Regions from separate parts of the Terrabacter sp. P2_E3 genome, predicted to be linked through region 4. Evidence: riboswitches for the same ligand, from Rfam matches in the RefSeq annotation. Region 4 holds a riboswitch; each other region holds the start of a gene.

Region 1 (3,362 bases), 230 kb from region 4:
CTGCCGCCGCCATCGCCCCCGCCGCTGGCGGCGGCGGCCCCCGCGGCCACCACCGGCGCCAGCGTGCCCGCTCGGTACTCCTCCTTCAGCCGGGCGGCCTCGCGGCGCAGGATGATCGAGGTGAGCGGGAAGCCGATGAGCCCCTGGAGCGCGGCGATGAGGACGGGGAAGACGGCGATGCTCGTCAGGCCGACGCCGAGGGCCGCCTCCTGGACGATGAGGACCGAGATGGTGCCCCCGCTCAAGGCGCCGGTGCCGGCGATCACGAAGTCGAGAGCCTGCGCATAGCCGTCGGCCGCGGAGCCCGTGATCCGAGGCCCGAAGATGAATCCGGCCAGCAGCAGGGCAAGTCCGATGCCGATGACAGTGGCGATGCCGACGAGCAGCGTCTTCCACTGCTTCTTGAAGTCGTCGAGGCTGATCATGGTGCCGAGGTGGACGATGACGAAGCCGACGACGACGCCGGCGAGCGCGAGCAGGCTCGAGCTCGCGAGGAGGTCCTCGGGGAAGACGTCGGTGAGGAAGCCGACGAAGAAGATGATCGAGGCGACGAAGAGCGAGGACAGCAGCGACCTCGTCTTCTTCGCGACGAGGTCGCTCACGGTCCAGACGAGCATGACGATGACGAACGCGAGCACCGGGTTCACAGCGGCCTCATCTTCCTCGTGGTGGCGGGCTGGTCGTCTCCCGATCGTGCCGGGGGAGCGGGCGTGCCGATTCCCCCTCCGTGGGTGATCGGCACCGATCTGCTGACCCCGTCAGCCCTGCTGCCAGGCGGGGTCGCAGGAGAGCTCGACGTTGATCCAGGTGGCCACACTCAGGTGGCGCAGCCGCTCGGTGACGGCCTGACGGGCCGGGTGCTCGATCTCGGGGGGAGGCTTCATCTCGAGCAGCTCGCGCAGCATGGTCCGGACGAAGCCGACCGGGGCCGGGAGCACCATGAGTGACACGACGATGACGAGCACCGGGTCGACCAGTGCTGAGGCGGTGTCCTTGACGTCACCAGCGGGCAGCACCGTCACGACGAGGAACCCGACGGTCCGTGGCCTCGGTGGCATCTCAGGGGGTGGTCGCCCGCTATCCCTACCAAACAGGTATGTTATCTTCTCTGCAGGTCATGAGTTCCAGCGACAAGCCCCGGCTTGCTGGGCGGCAACCCTCCTCCGCGGTGGGGTGCCCCGGGTGAGGACCAGGCGTCGACCCCTCGGTCGACGCAAGCGCGGGCTTGACGAGGGCCCCACGGACACAAGGGTTTCCCGTGACGCACACCACCGAACGGCGATCCCCCGGCCACGCCCTGTGGGCTCACCGCCGCCGGCACGTCGACCTCTCCCGGGTGAGCAGCGCCCTCTGTCGGGGCTGACGACCAGACGACCGCGTGCGCAGCGTCGCCGGCCCCCTTGGGCCCGGCTGTGGCGCGCGGCGTCCCCGTAGTCCGTCTCGACCCACCCTCACACCTTCAGGAGCCTTGCCATGCCTCTGCGCACCCGCCCCGACCGGACCACCGCCCTCACCACGCTCTCTGCGCCCGGCGCCGGGACGCCATCGACGTTCGCACCACGGACCGCCGTCAACCTCGCGGAGACGGCTCGGCGCCTCGCGGGCGACCGTGCCCTCTGGGCCGGCCTCGTCGACTTCGACCCCATCAGCCGCTACTACGCCCGGATCGCCGCCGAGCCCGACCACGAGGCCTGGCTGCTCACCTGGCTCCCCGGCCAAGCGACGGAGTGGCACGACCACGGGCAGAGCGCCGGCTCGTTCGTCGTCCTGCAGGGACAGCTGAGCGAGCGCGTCGCCGATCTGGACGGTCCCGACCGGACCCCGCAGGTCGGTGAGGACGTCGGCCGGCTGCGGCCCGGCCAGCAGCGCACGTTCGGACGTCGCTACGTGCACCACGTGAGCAACGAGGGCCCGGACCCGGCGGTGAGCCTGCACGTGTACTCCCCGCGCCTCACCGAGATGACCACGTACGCGCTCACCGGCACGAACCTCAGGCCGATCGAGCTGCAGCAGAAGGGAGTCGACTGGTGACTGGCCTCACTCCGAACGCCACGCCGATCCACCTCGCCGTCGCCCTCGACGGTGCGGGATGGCACCCGGCAGCGTGGCGCGAGCCTGGTGCGCGGCCGGCCGACCTCCTCACCGCCCGCTACTGGGCCGACCTCACCACCACGGCCGAACGCGGCCTGCTCGACTTCGTGACGATCGAGGACAGTCTCGATCTCCAGTCGGCGGACCCCTTCTCCGACGACGTCGACACGCGCACCGACCAGGTGCGCGGGCGGCTCGACGCCCTCCTCGTCGCGGCCACGGTCGCGCCCCTGACGCGGCACGTCGGCCTCGTCCCGACCGTCACGACGACCCACACCGAGCCGTTCCACGTCTCCAAGGCCGTCGCCACCCTCGACCACGTGAGCCACGGTCGTGCTGGCTGGCGGGTGCAGGTGGGTGGCACACGCGGCGAGACCGGCAACGTCGGTCGTCGCACCCTCCCCCCGATCCGACGGGACCTCGCCTCCAGTCCCGAGGGCCGCGCTGCCGTGCGCGAGCGCTTCGACGAGGCTGCCGACCACGTCGAGGTCGTCCGGCGGCTCTGGGACAGCTGGGAGGACGACGCCGAGATCCGCGACGTCACGACCGGGCGGTTCGTCGACCGGGACCGGCTGCACCATGTCGACTTCGAGGGCCGGCACTTCAGCGTCCGAGGCCCGTCGATCACGCCGCGACCACCACAGGGGCAGCCCGTCGTCACCGCCCTGGCGCACCAGACGATCCCGTACGAGCTGGCGGCCCGGTCGGCGGACGTCGTCTTCGTGACGCCGCACGACGACGAGCAGGCCGCGAGCATCCTCGGCGAGGTCCGAGGGGCAGAGGCGCGGGTCGGGCGCAACGCCCGTCCCCTCACGGTCTTCGCCGACCTCGTCGTGGTCCTGGGGAGCACGACAGACGCAGCCCGGACCCGGCGACGGCGGCTCGACGAGGCCGCGGGGTCGCCCTTGACGTCCGATGCCCACGTCTTCACGGGCACCGCTGCCGACCTCGCGTCGCTCCTGCTCCGTTGGCACGACGTCGGCTACGACGGCTTCCGGCTGCGTCCGGCCGTCGTCATCGACGACCTCGCCGCGGTCGTGGACGAGCTCGTGCCCGCGCTCCAGCGCGCTGGGGCCTTCCGGACGGCATACGACCCCGGCACGCTGCGCGAGCGCCTCGGCCTGCCCGTCGCCGTGAACCGCTACGCCGCCGCGTCGGCGTGAGAAGGGAGCTCCCATGACGCAGCACCGCAAGCAGGTCATCCTCGGCGCCCACTTCCCGGGGGTCAACAACACGACGGTGTGGAGCGACCCGGCCTCGGGCAGCCACAT
Region 2 (3,362 bases), on a different contig from region 4:
AGCTTCGCTCCACGCAGGACGCACTCCTCGGCGGCTCGCTTGAGCGCCGCGCGACCTTCCTTGGTGGCGACATAACCAACGACGATGGCCACTTTCCCGGACCTCCTTGGGACGGAAACAACCAGTGCTCGCACCGTACCCGATTACGAGGCGTCCGGCGCGTCCCGCGCGAAGTCTCACCGCGGCGTCGGCGACGCGGACGACGAGCGTGCGACAGCACCGCCTGTCGGCGAACCGCCCCGGCGCGCAGATGGGTTCAGTCGCGGAGTCGTTCGAGCGCGTCCCGTACGATGCGACCCACCTGGTCCTCCTCGATGAGGAAGCCGTCGTGCCCGAACTCCGAGGTGATGTGTGCGCGTCGGGACCCCGGCAGGGCGGCGTGCAGCTCGTCGGAGAGCCGGGGCGGGTAGAGGCGGTCGGTGTCGACCGAGACGATGGTGCACTCGGCGCGGACACGCTCGAGGGCGGCCTCGAGCCCCCCGCGGTCGCGCCCGACGTCGTGCGAGTTCATCGCCTCGGTCAGCACGACGTAGGAGTTGGCGTCGAAGCGCCTGGCCAGCTTGCCCGCGTGGTGGTCGAGGTAGGACTCGACGGCGAACCGGCCGCGGTCTCCGGCGCGCAGCGGGTCCTCACCGAGCTGGGCCTCGCGTCCGAAGCGGGTGCCGAGCTCGGTCTCCGTGCGGTACGTGATGTGGGCGATGCGGCGAGCCAGGCCCAGGCCGGTGTCGGGTCGCGCGTGGCCCTCGTAGTAGTCGCCACCCGCATAGTCTGGGTCGTTGCGGATCGCCAGCAGCTGCGGCTGGCACCAGGCGATCTGGTCGGCGGTCGCGTACGCCGTCGACGCGAGCACGATGCAGCGGTCGACGTCGTCGGGGTGCGTCACGGCCCACTCCACCGCACGCATCCCACCCATCGAGCCGCCGACGACGGCCGCGAGGCGGCGGATGCCGAGCCCGTCGAGGAGGCGTCGCTCGACGGCGACCTGGTCGCGGACCGTGACGTAGGGGAAACGGCTGCCCCAGGGTCGACCGTCGGGCGCGGGGCTCGCGGGGCCGGTGCTGCCCTGGCACCCGCCGAGGACGTTGGACGCGATGACGAACCACCGCTTGGGGTCGACCGGTCCACCGGGCCCGATGAGGGCGTTCCACCAGCCGGGCGAGGCGTGTCCGTCGCCGGCCTCACCGAGGACGTGGCTGTCGCCGGTCAGTGCGTGCTCGACGAGGATGACGTTGTCGCCGGCCTCGTTGAGCCGGCCCCACGTCTCGTAGGCGATGCGGACGTCGGGCAGCACTCCCCCGCGCTCGAGCTCGATGTCACCGACGTGGGCGAACTGCCGCCGCCCGACCGGGTCGCCGTCACGCCAGGCGCCGTCGGGCCGGCGGGGCTCCGGTGCCGTCGGGTCGACGTGGCTCGTCGCCGCACGGTCCCTCGTCGCCGAGTCGCCGGTCTGGCCGGTGCCAGCGGTCCCGGGCCGCGCACGGCGACGGGTGCTCTGCGTCCGGTGGGTGACGGTCATCGGGGTACTCCTCGGTCCTCGCGCTTGCACGCACCCGGGGACGGGGCGGCCTGGTCTTCACCCGGGGCACCCCACCGCGAAGGAGGGTTGCCGACCAGCGAGCCGGGGCTTGTCGCTGGTACTCATGACCTGCTCCAACCATACGCGAGGCCTCGCGGAGAGGCCGCGCGCCGTTCCACGACATGGACGGACGGCGCCGCCGCCGGAGACGCTCAGGCGCACTCCCGTGGCCGGAGGCCGACGTCGAGGGCGTGCCGCAGCAGCCGCCCCAGCCCGTCCTCGGGCTCCAGCTCGAGCGCACGGTCGACCGCGACCCCGGCCCGCGCACCGTCGCCGCACCACCACGCCATCGAGGCGAAGAGGGACAGGACGGGAACCGCATGATCCGCCGGCGTGAGTCGGCAGACCTGCTCGAGGCGGGACAGGACGAGTCGTGGCGTCGCAGCCTCGTCCCACTCCTCCCAGCCGCTCGGGTCGGTGCCGTCACCGAGCCACGACTCGGGAGCCGCGTCGGGCGCTGCGGCGAGGCCGGCCCGAAGGTCGAGCGAGCGCGGTCCGTCCCGGTCAACCGACGCTTCGAGCGCCGCGACGGTCCCCATGGCGTCCAGCTCGTCCAGCACCCGTCGTGCCTCGAAGACGTCGCGCGGCGGCTCGCCATCGTCCTCGTAGTCGTCCTCGTGGTCGTCCTCGTGGTCGTCCTCGTCGCTGTCGTTGTTGTCGTCGCCGGGGTCCTCGTCGTCGGTGTCGTCGTCGTGCCGGTCCGACGACGGCGGCCCCGCAGCCAGCAGCTGCAACAGCGCTCGGAGCGCGTCGGAGTCGCCCTCCTCGAGGCGTTCCTGCACGGGCGTCCCCGACCCCGCCGCGGTGTCGGGGTCGCCCGGGTCCGCACCCGATCCCGGGGAGCGACCGGGCTCGGCGCCGTCGGGTGTCCGGACGCCGGCCGTCTCGTGATCGCCCGCAGCCGGGGCGAGCCGGAGGTCTGGACCGAGCAGCACCCCGAGGAGGGCTGCGAGGTCGTCGGACAGGAAGTCGGCCGAGGCCATCCCGGGGCAGAGCCACGCCACCAGGGCGTCATGGAAGCGCGGGTCACGGAGCGGACCTACGAGGGACGGGAGCCAGTGCTCGACGCCGTACCCCTCGATCTCGCCGTGCAGCACCCCTCCCCAGGCCACGAGGGAGTCGTGGACGAGGAACTGGCGAGCCGTCGGGTCGCCGCCGTCGAGGACCCCGAGCGCCGCGCCGGGTCGGCGCCCCCGTCCTGTGGGTCGACGGCGCCGACCCCGGGCGGGCTTCCGGTCCGTCCGGCTCGCCCGGGCCGGCGTCCTGCTGAGGGAGCCACCGGCTGCCACATAGCGGCGCTGCCAGTCGTCGATCGCGGCGGCAGCGAGGTCGTGCCGGGGCTCCGTGGGGGCGAGCGGCTCGACGAGCCTCGCCAACCCCTCTCGGTCCGCCAGGACGGAGTGCCCGAGCGCCACGTAGCTCGCGACGGCCGGCACGTCCGCCTGCTCCGGGAGGAGCCAGCCCTCCGAGGGGCAGCAGTCGCACCCGACCGAGCGCCAGCGCCCCTCGAGGACCGCGAGTCGCTCCCGGACGACGACCCGGTGGTCCTCGACGCCCGTGGCGAGCGCCTCGAGCAGGGCCAGCGACTCGTCGCGCACCTGCTCGAAACCCACGAGGGCCACCGACGACGGGGAACCCTGGAGCAGGGTCGGCACCGTCTGGGCGGCGGCCTCGGCGGCCAGGGTCTCGTCGACGAGATCGAGCCGCGCGACGAGCCCGAGCCGCTTGCCGTGGAAGCACACCACGACGACACTGCGCTCCGGCTGGAAGCCCAGGTGGAAGGGGA
Region 3 (3,362 bases), on a different contig from region 4:
GTGGAGGTTGCCGACGCGGGTGGGTCCGGTGGGCCAGGGGGTCTCGTGGTCGAGGTCGCAGCGGGTGGCCGGGACGTGGCAGTCGGGTCCGCGGCAGACCCCGTCGACAGCCTGGACGTGCTCGACCATGGCGCGCGTCGGGCGGTAGCTGCGGGTCGGGCGGGACAGGGCGCGGCCGGTGGGCAGGTCGACGGGCAGGGTGGCCCAGACGGATCCGGGGCGGGTGATGATCTCGCGGGCGTGGGTGGCGGTGACCCAGCCGTGGCCGGGGACCTCGCAGGCGGTGTCGGCCTCGCCGGTGGCGACCTCGAACGGCACGACGATCCACGCCAGCGCCGCCGCCTCACCCGGGATGGTCCCGGGCATGGCTCCGGATGCCGTGCTGGACGCGGTTCCGGACGCGGTTCGGGACGCCTCCCGGGGCGCCGGGTCGACGGCGTTCCCGGATGCTGCGCCCAGTGCCGCATCGACGGCGGGTCCGGGCGCGGCAGGGAGTGCTGCCCCGGGGTGGCCCGGTCGGTGCAGCAGGGCGTCGGTGGCGAGGTCGGCGCGGAGCTGGTCGAGGCTGCGGGCATCGCCCGCGCCGCGCAGCCCCCGGGCGGTGGTGTCGAGGCGGTCCATGACGGCAGCGACGCTCGCGGCGTCGGTGGTCACGGTCAGCCAGCCCATCCCGTCGTCGGTGAGCCGGCCGAACACCCCGCGCCGGGCCCTGGCGTGCGCGTGCCGTTCCTGGGCGCCGCGGGCATCGACCGACGCGACCGCCCGTCGCAGGCGGGCGGTGAAGGTGCGTTGCGGGACTGGCTGCCCGTCCCGGGACGGGGCGAGCACCGCCTGCGCGACCGACGTGACGTCCGCGTCCGGGAGCTGGGCGGTGTCGGAGACGACCTGCAGCGCCCGGTGCAGCGACAGCCGACCGGCGCGCAGCGCACCGAGGACGACCCGGTGCCGGCGGGGTTCGGTGGCCAGCGCCAGCCGGCGGGCGACCTCCCCGGCGCCGACCCCGGTCGCGAGGGCGATCTCCTCGGTGACGACCCGCTCGGGCGAGACCCGCGCGGACACCCGGGCGACGGCCCCGRCCGGGAGGGCGTCGACCTGTTGGGCCTCGATGCCGGCCAGCGCGCCGTACGCGGCGAGCAGGTCGGCCTCGAGGCGCGCCTTGGCGACCTCGAGCGCCTCGATCTCGGCCAGCACCCGCTCCCCGGCCCGCGCCAACCCCTCCAACGCCACCGCTGCAGCCGCGCGCTCACCGGCCGTCACCCGGGCAGCATCACCGGTGCGCCCCTTTCCGCAGGCCACCGCAGCACCCGGAACAGAGGCGAGTGCGGCATCGGCGCGCCAGCGCTCCAGCACCGGTCCCAGCGACCGGGACAGCCGGCCACGGTCGCCCGTCCACGCCACTCGCAGAGTCGTCCAGCACCCACCCCCCGGCACACCGGAGGACTCCACCGGTGACGGCGTGTACGGCACGGTGAGCCTCCTCTCGGTGATCCTTCGATGCATCAAGCAGAACAGGTGTTCGAACGACTTTCAAGAGGTGGACGATCCCCTGTGGACAACGAACCGCTCTGCCCTGCAAGCCATCCCGTCTGATTCGACCCGGCCCTACGCCGGTCTGAGGCCCTCGTCGGAAAGGGCCCGTCCACGATGAGGACACGCCCTCCCACGTGGCGGACACGCATACGTACACTCGCCGGTAGGTCATGAGCGCCAGCGACAAGCCCCGGCTCGCTGGCCGGCAACCCTCCAACCGCGGTGGGGTGCCCCGGGTGAAGACCTGGCCCGTCGACGCCACCCGGCGCTCGGGCAAGCGCGGAGAGCCTCTCTCCCGCACCGACCCGTCGGTGCACGGGGCCCGGTGACACGGGACCCGGTCAGCGACACGACCCAGGAAGAGCAGGACGACCGATGACCGAGCCCAACTGGTCCTTCGAGACCAAGCAGATCCACGCCGGCCAGGCCCCCGACAGTGCCACGGGGGCCCGCGCGCTGCCGATCTACCAGACGACGAGCTACGTCTTCAACGACACCGACCACGCCGCGAACCTCTTCGGGCTCAAGGAGTTCGGCAACATCTACACCCGTCTGATGAACCCGACGACCGACGTCGTCGAGCAGCGGATCGCGGCACTCGAGGGGGGCGTCGGCGCCCTCCTCGTGGCCTCGGGCCAGGCCGCCGAGACGCTCGCCGTGCTCAACATCGCCGAGGCGGGCGACCACGTCGTCGTCTCCCCCAGCCTCTACGGCGGGACGTTCAACCTCTTCAAGCACACGCTGCCGAAGTTCGGCATCGAGGTCGGCTTCGTCGAGGACCCGACGTCGATCGACTCGTGGCGCGCGGCGATCCGCCCCAACACCAAGCTCCTCTTCGGCGAGACCATCGCCAACCCCAAGAGCGAGATCCTCGACATCGAGGCCGTCGCGGCCCTCGCGCACGAGCACGGCGTGCCGCTCGTCGTCGACAACACCCTCGCGACGCCCTACCTCATCCGCCCGATCGAGTGGGGCGCCGACATCGTCGTTCACTCGGCGACGAAGTACCTCGGCGGTCACGGCACCTCGATCGCCGGCGTCATCGTCGACGCCGGCAACTTCGACTTCGGCGCCGACCCGGAGAAGTTCCCCAACTACAACACGCCCGAGGAGAGCTACCACGGGCTCGTCTTCGCCCGCGACCTCGGCGTCGGCAGCCCGCTCGGCGCCAACCTCGCCTTCATCCTCAAGGCCCGCGTCCAGCTGCTGCGCGACCTCGGCCCGGCCGCGTCGCCCTTCAACGCGTTCCTCATCGCCCAGGGCATCGAGACGCTGTCGCTGCGCATCGAGCGCCACCTCGAGAACGCCCACCAGGTCGCTGCCTTTCTCCAGGGTCACGACCAGGTCGAGAAGGTCGTGTGGGCGTCCTTGCCGGACAGCCCGTTCCACGCTCTCGCGGAGAAGTACACGCCGCGTGGCGCCGGCGCCGTGCTCTCGTTCGAGATCGCCGGTGGCCTCGAGGCGGGCAAGAAGTTCGTCGAGGCGCTGACCCTGCACAGCCACGTCGCGAACATCGGCGACGTCCGCTCGCTCGTCATCCACCCGGCCTCGACGACGCACTCCCAGGGCCCCGACGAGGACCGCCTCGCTGCCGGCGTGACGCCGGGCCTCGTGCGCCTCTCGGTCGGCATCGAGCACATCGACGACATCGTCGCCGACCTCGAGCAGGGCTTCACGGCCGCCAAGGCCTGACGCCACCGACCGACCCGCCCGAAACCGGGCTGAAGCGGATCGGCATGGCTGGCACGATGGCAGCCATGCCGATCCGCTACCCCGCCCCACTGCGCCCCGGCGACCGGATCGGCGTGACCTCGCCGAGCTCCGGCGTCTCC
Region 4 (3,362 bases):
CGGTGGCGCCCGCGACGAGCAGGTGCGGCATCTTCGCGAGGTTGGCGATGACGTAGGCGCCCTCGACGTCCTTGCCGACACCCATGACCATCGGGTGCTCGTTGGTGCGGGCCGTGTTGCTGCGCAGCACGTCGCCGAGGGACACGTTCTCGCGGTCGAGGTTCGGGATCTCGATGCCGATGGCGGACTTGCCCGGGATGGGGCTGAGGATGCGCACGTCGGCCGAGGCGACGGCATACGCGATGTTCTTGGAGAGCGCGGTGACGCGCTCGACCTTGGTGCCCGAGCCGAGCTCGACCTCGTAGCGCGTGACCGTCGGGCCGCGGGTGAACCCCGTGACGGCGGCGTCGATGTCGAACTGGTCGAAGACGTTGGTCAGCGACTCGACGACGCGGTCGTTGGTCTCGCTGCGCGTCTTGTGCGGCGGCCCCGGCGTCAGCATCGCGTGGTCGGGCAGCTGGTAGGTGATGTCGCCGCCGAGGCTGAGCTGCTCGACGCGAGCCGGCAGGTCGGACATGGGCGGCGGGATGAGCTCGGCCTTGGGGCCGACCTTGCTCGTGTCGGGAGCCCCGAGGGTCTTGGGGTCGGTGGCGTCGATGACCTTCTCGCCGCCCTTCTCGCCGCCGGGACGGGGAGCCAGCAGCCCGGGAGGCGTGGGGCGCTTCTCGCCCGGTCGCAGCTGCGTCGTCGCCTCGTCCTCGAGGGCCTTCTGCGCGGCCTGGCGGAACGCCTCGTCGCCGTCGCGGTCGGCGAGGTCGACGGCCTTGCGGCGCGCGCGCTTCACCGCTGCGGCAGGGGCGTCGAGCGCCTCGTCGGGCTGCTCGTCGACGTGGTCGCGGTCGATGACGAGGGCGCGCAGCTGGCGCAGGCGGGTCGGGATCATGTTGACCGGCGTCGCCGTGATGACGAGCAGGCCGAAGAGCCCGAGCAGGACGAGCAGGACGAGCGCCCCGTAGGTCGAGACGGCCGCCGCGAGCGGGCTCGAGGCGAGGAAGCCGAGGATGCCGCCGGCGGCACGCATGCCGTCGGCGCCGTCGGGCGGGTTGGGGATGCCGTCGGCAAGGTGCGACAGACCGCACGCGGCGAAGGTCAGGGCGATGGTGCCGACGACGACGCGGTTGGTCGCCGCGTCGTCCTGGGGAGCGCGAAGCATGCGCAGGCCGAGGGCGAGCAGCACGAGCGGGACGGCGTAGGCGACGCGGCCGAAGGTGCCGGCGAAGACGGCGTGCACCACCTGGCCGAAGGTGCCGGAGACGCCCCACCACTCACGCGCGGCGACGACCACGGCGAGCGCGATGAGCGCGAAGCCGATGCCGTCGCGGCGGTGCTCCGGCTCGAGGTCGGCGGCGCTGTGCCCGACGCGGCGCACCGCTCCCCCGGCCATGTGCGAGACGCCCATCCAGGTGTTGCGCATCGCGCCGAACGGGAAGGGGAGGCCTCCGCCCCGCGTCTTGGACGCGGTCTTGGCGGCGGGCTTGCGGGCCGCGGGCTTGCGCTGCGCGGGCCGGCCGCCCCGGGCTGCGGGAGGGCGTGACGAGGCGCTGCCCGCGGACCCCTTGGCGCGGGTGGCCGCGGCGGAGCTCGAGCGCTGGCTGGTGGACGGACGTGACGCCATGCTCGCACCGTACGTCAACGCACCGCTGAACTCACGCGTCACACGCGCAACAGGGCTGACCAGTCGGACGCGGCTGCCGTATGCCGTGGGCGCGCCCGCCACCGTCCCGCGAGGTCCCCGGCGGGGTCGGCGTCTCAGATCGCGACACCCGGGGACCGACCGGTGGACAGCCGGTGACCGACCCCTTTATCGTCGTGCGCAGGTCATGAGTGCCAGTGACAAGCCCCGGCTCGCTGGCCAGCAACCCTCCTCCGCGGTGGGGTGCTCCGGGTGACGACCAGGCCACCCTCGGTCTGAACGTGTGATCGAGGTCGGCAAGCGCGGACCTGCACCGGGTGGGTCCCATGACCCAGGAGCACTCCCATGTCGGTCCTTCCCTCGACGCACCCAGCGGCCTCCCTCTGTGGCGGCTCCCCCGCACCCGTCGTGCGCACCCGCGCCCTGCACGTCGTGCCCGAGGCGCGCACCCTGCCCACCGTCGTCGGCGCGGGACTGCGCGTGCCCACGCTCCACGGCGACACGGCATACGCCAACCTCGACCACGCGGCCTCGACGCCGGCGCTCGAGACGGTCCAGGCGGCCGTCGACCGCGCCCTCGAGACCTATTCCTCCGTGCACCGCGGCGCCGGGTTCGCCTCGCGGCTGACGAGCGCGTGGTACGAGCAGGCCCGCGCCGAGGTCGCCGCCTTCGTCGGCGCGCGTGAGGGCGACTCCGTCATCTTCACCCGGACGACGACCGACTCGTGGGCCCTGCTGAGCAAGGCGCTGCCGAGCCGCACGACGGTCTTCGTCTTCGGCACCGAGCACCACTCGACCCTGCTGCCCTGGGGCCGCTTCCGCACCGTGCGCCTCCCCGTCCCGCAGACCGTCGAGGACGCGCACGCCCTGCTCGAGGAGGCGCTGACCGACCACCCGTCGCGCCACCGCCTCGTCGTCGTCGCGGCCGCCTCGAACGTGACGGGAGAGGTCTGGCCGGTCGAGCGCTTCGCCACCCTGGCGCACGAGCACGGCGCCCGGATCGCCGTCGACGCGGCCCAGCTCTCGGCGCACCGCACCATCGACCTCGCCGCGTGGGACGCCGACTACGTCGCGTTCTCGGGGCACAAGACGTACGCCCCCTACGGCGCGGGCGTCCTCGCCGGGCGCTCCGACTGGCTCGACGCCGGCAACCCCTACCTGCTCGGTGGCGGCGCGACGCGCTCGGTGACCGAGGACGGCACCACGTGGGCGACCGGGCCGGCGCGCCACGAGGGCGGCAGCCCCAACGTCATCGGAGCCATCGCCCTCGCCGCGGCCTGCTCGACGATCAGCCGGCACCGCGACGCCATCGAGGAGCACGAGACCCGCCTCCTCGAGCGGCTCCGCGCCGGACTCGACGACGTCGCGGGCGTCGAGGTCCTGTCGATCTTCGGTGACGACAGCGACCGGGTCGGCGTCGTCGCCTTCACCATCGACGGCTGGGACTCCTCGCTCGTGTCGCAGGTCCTCTCCGTCGAGCACGGCATCGGCGTGCGGGACGGCAAGTTCTGCGCCCACCTGCTCGTCGACGAGCTCCTCGAGGACCCGTGGGGCGAGCGTTCCGCCACCGCGGTCCGCGCCAGCATCGGCCTCGGCAGCACGCTCGAGGGCGTCGAGCGGCTCCTCGCCGCCGTCGCGCGGCTCGTCGAGCAGGGCACCGACGCGGAGTGGTCGCTCACGGAGACCGGATGGGCGCTCGAGGGCACCGACCCGCGCGACGTCGAGGTCG

What was found. Region 4 has a riboswitch for S-adenosylmethionine ahead of AC1DW8_RS12535 (aminotransferase class V-fold PLP-dependent enzyme). Riboswitches for the same ligand answer to the same signal wherever they lie in the genome.
Region 1: it holds a riboswitch for S-adenosylmethionine, as region 4 does, so the genes downstream of both, AC1DW8_RS13660 (putative leader peptide) here and AC1DW8_RS12535 (aminotransferase class V-fold PLP-dependent enzyme) in region 4, are expected to answer to the same signal.
Region 2: it holds a riboswitch for S-adenosylmethionine, as region 4 does, so the genes downstream of both, metX (homoserine O-acetyltransferase MetX) here and AC1DW8_RS12535 (aminotransferase class V-fold PLP-dependent enzyme) in region 4, are expected to answer to the same signal.
Region 3: it holds a riboswitch for S-adenosylmethionine, as region 4 does, so the genes downstream of both, AC1DW8_RS20095 (bifunctional o-acetylhomoserine/o-acetylserine sulfhydrylase) here and AC1DW8_RS12535 (aminotransferase class V-fold PLP-dependent enzyme) in region 4, are expected to answer to the same signal.

The regions. Positions count from the first base shown of each region.
Region 1 is NZ_JBFUEN010000009.1:256,663-260,024, forward strand. It holds gene AC1DW8_RS13650 (hypothetical protein) at 1-647, opposite strand, end outside; gene AC1DW8_RS13655 (hypothetical protein) at 759-1,058, opposite strand; SAM riboswitch class IV at 1,114-1,226, shown strand; gene AC1DW8_RS13660 (putative leader peptide) at 1,259-1,363, shown strand; gene AC1DW8_RS13665 (cysteine dioxygenase) at 1,474-2,031, shown strand; gene AC1DW8_RS13670 (LLM class flavin-dependent oxidoreductase) at 2,028-3,254, shown strand; gene AC1DW8_RS13675 (NtaA/DmoA family FMN-dependent monooxygenase) at 3,268-3,362, shown strand, end outside.
Region 2 is NZ_JBFUEN010000013.1:78,551-81,912, forward strand. It holds gene AC1DW8_RS17445 (universal stress protein) at 1-92, opposite strand, end outside; gene metX (homoserine O-acetyltransferase MetX) at 257-1,516, opposite strand; SAM riboswitch class IV at 1,532-1,646, opposite strand; gene AC1DW8_RS17455 (DUF4192 family protein) at 1,729-3,362, opposite strand, start outside.
Region 3 is NZ_JBFUEN010000019.1:24,657-28,018, forward strand. It holds gene AC1DW8_RS20090 (HNH endonuclease signature motif containing protein) at 1-1,257, opposite strand, end outside; SAM riboswitch class IV at 1,697-1,816, shown strand; gene AC1DW8_RS20095 (bifunctional o-acetylhomoserine/o-acetylserine sulfhydrylase) at 1,906-3,222, shown strand; gene AC1DW8_RS20100 (LD-carboxypeptidase) at 3,267-3,362, shown strand, end outside.
Region 4 is NZ_JBFUEN010000009.1:24,477-27,838, reverse strand. It holds gene AC1DW8_RS12540 (FtsK/SpoIIIE family DNA translocase) at 1-1,615, opposite strand, end outside; SAM riboswitch class IV at 1,817-1,942, shown strand; gene AC1DW8_RS12535 (aminotransferase class V-fold PLP-dependent enzyme) at 1,979-3,362, shown strand, end outside.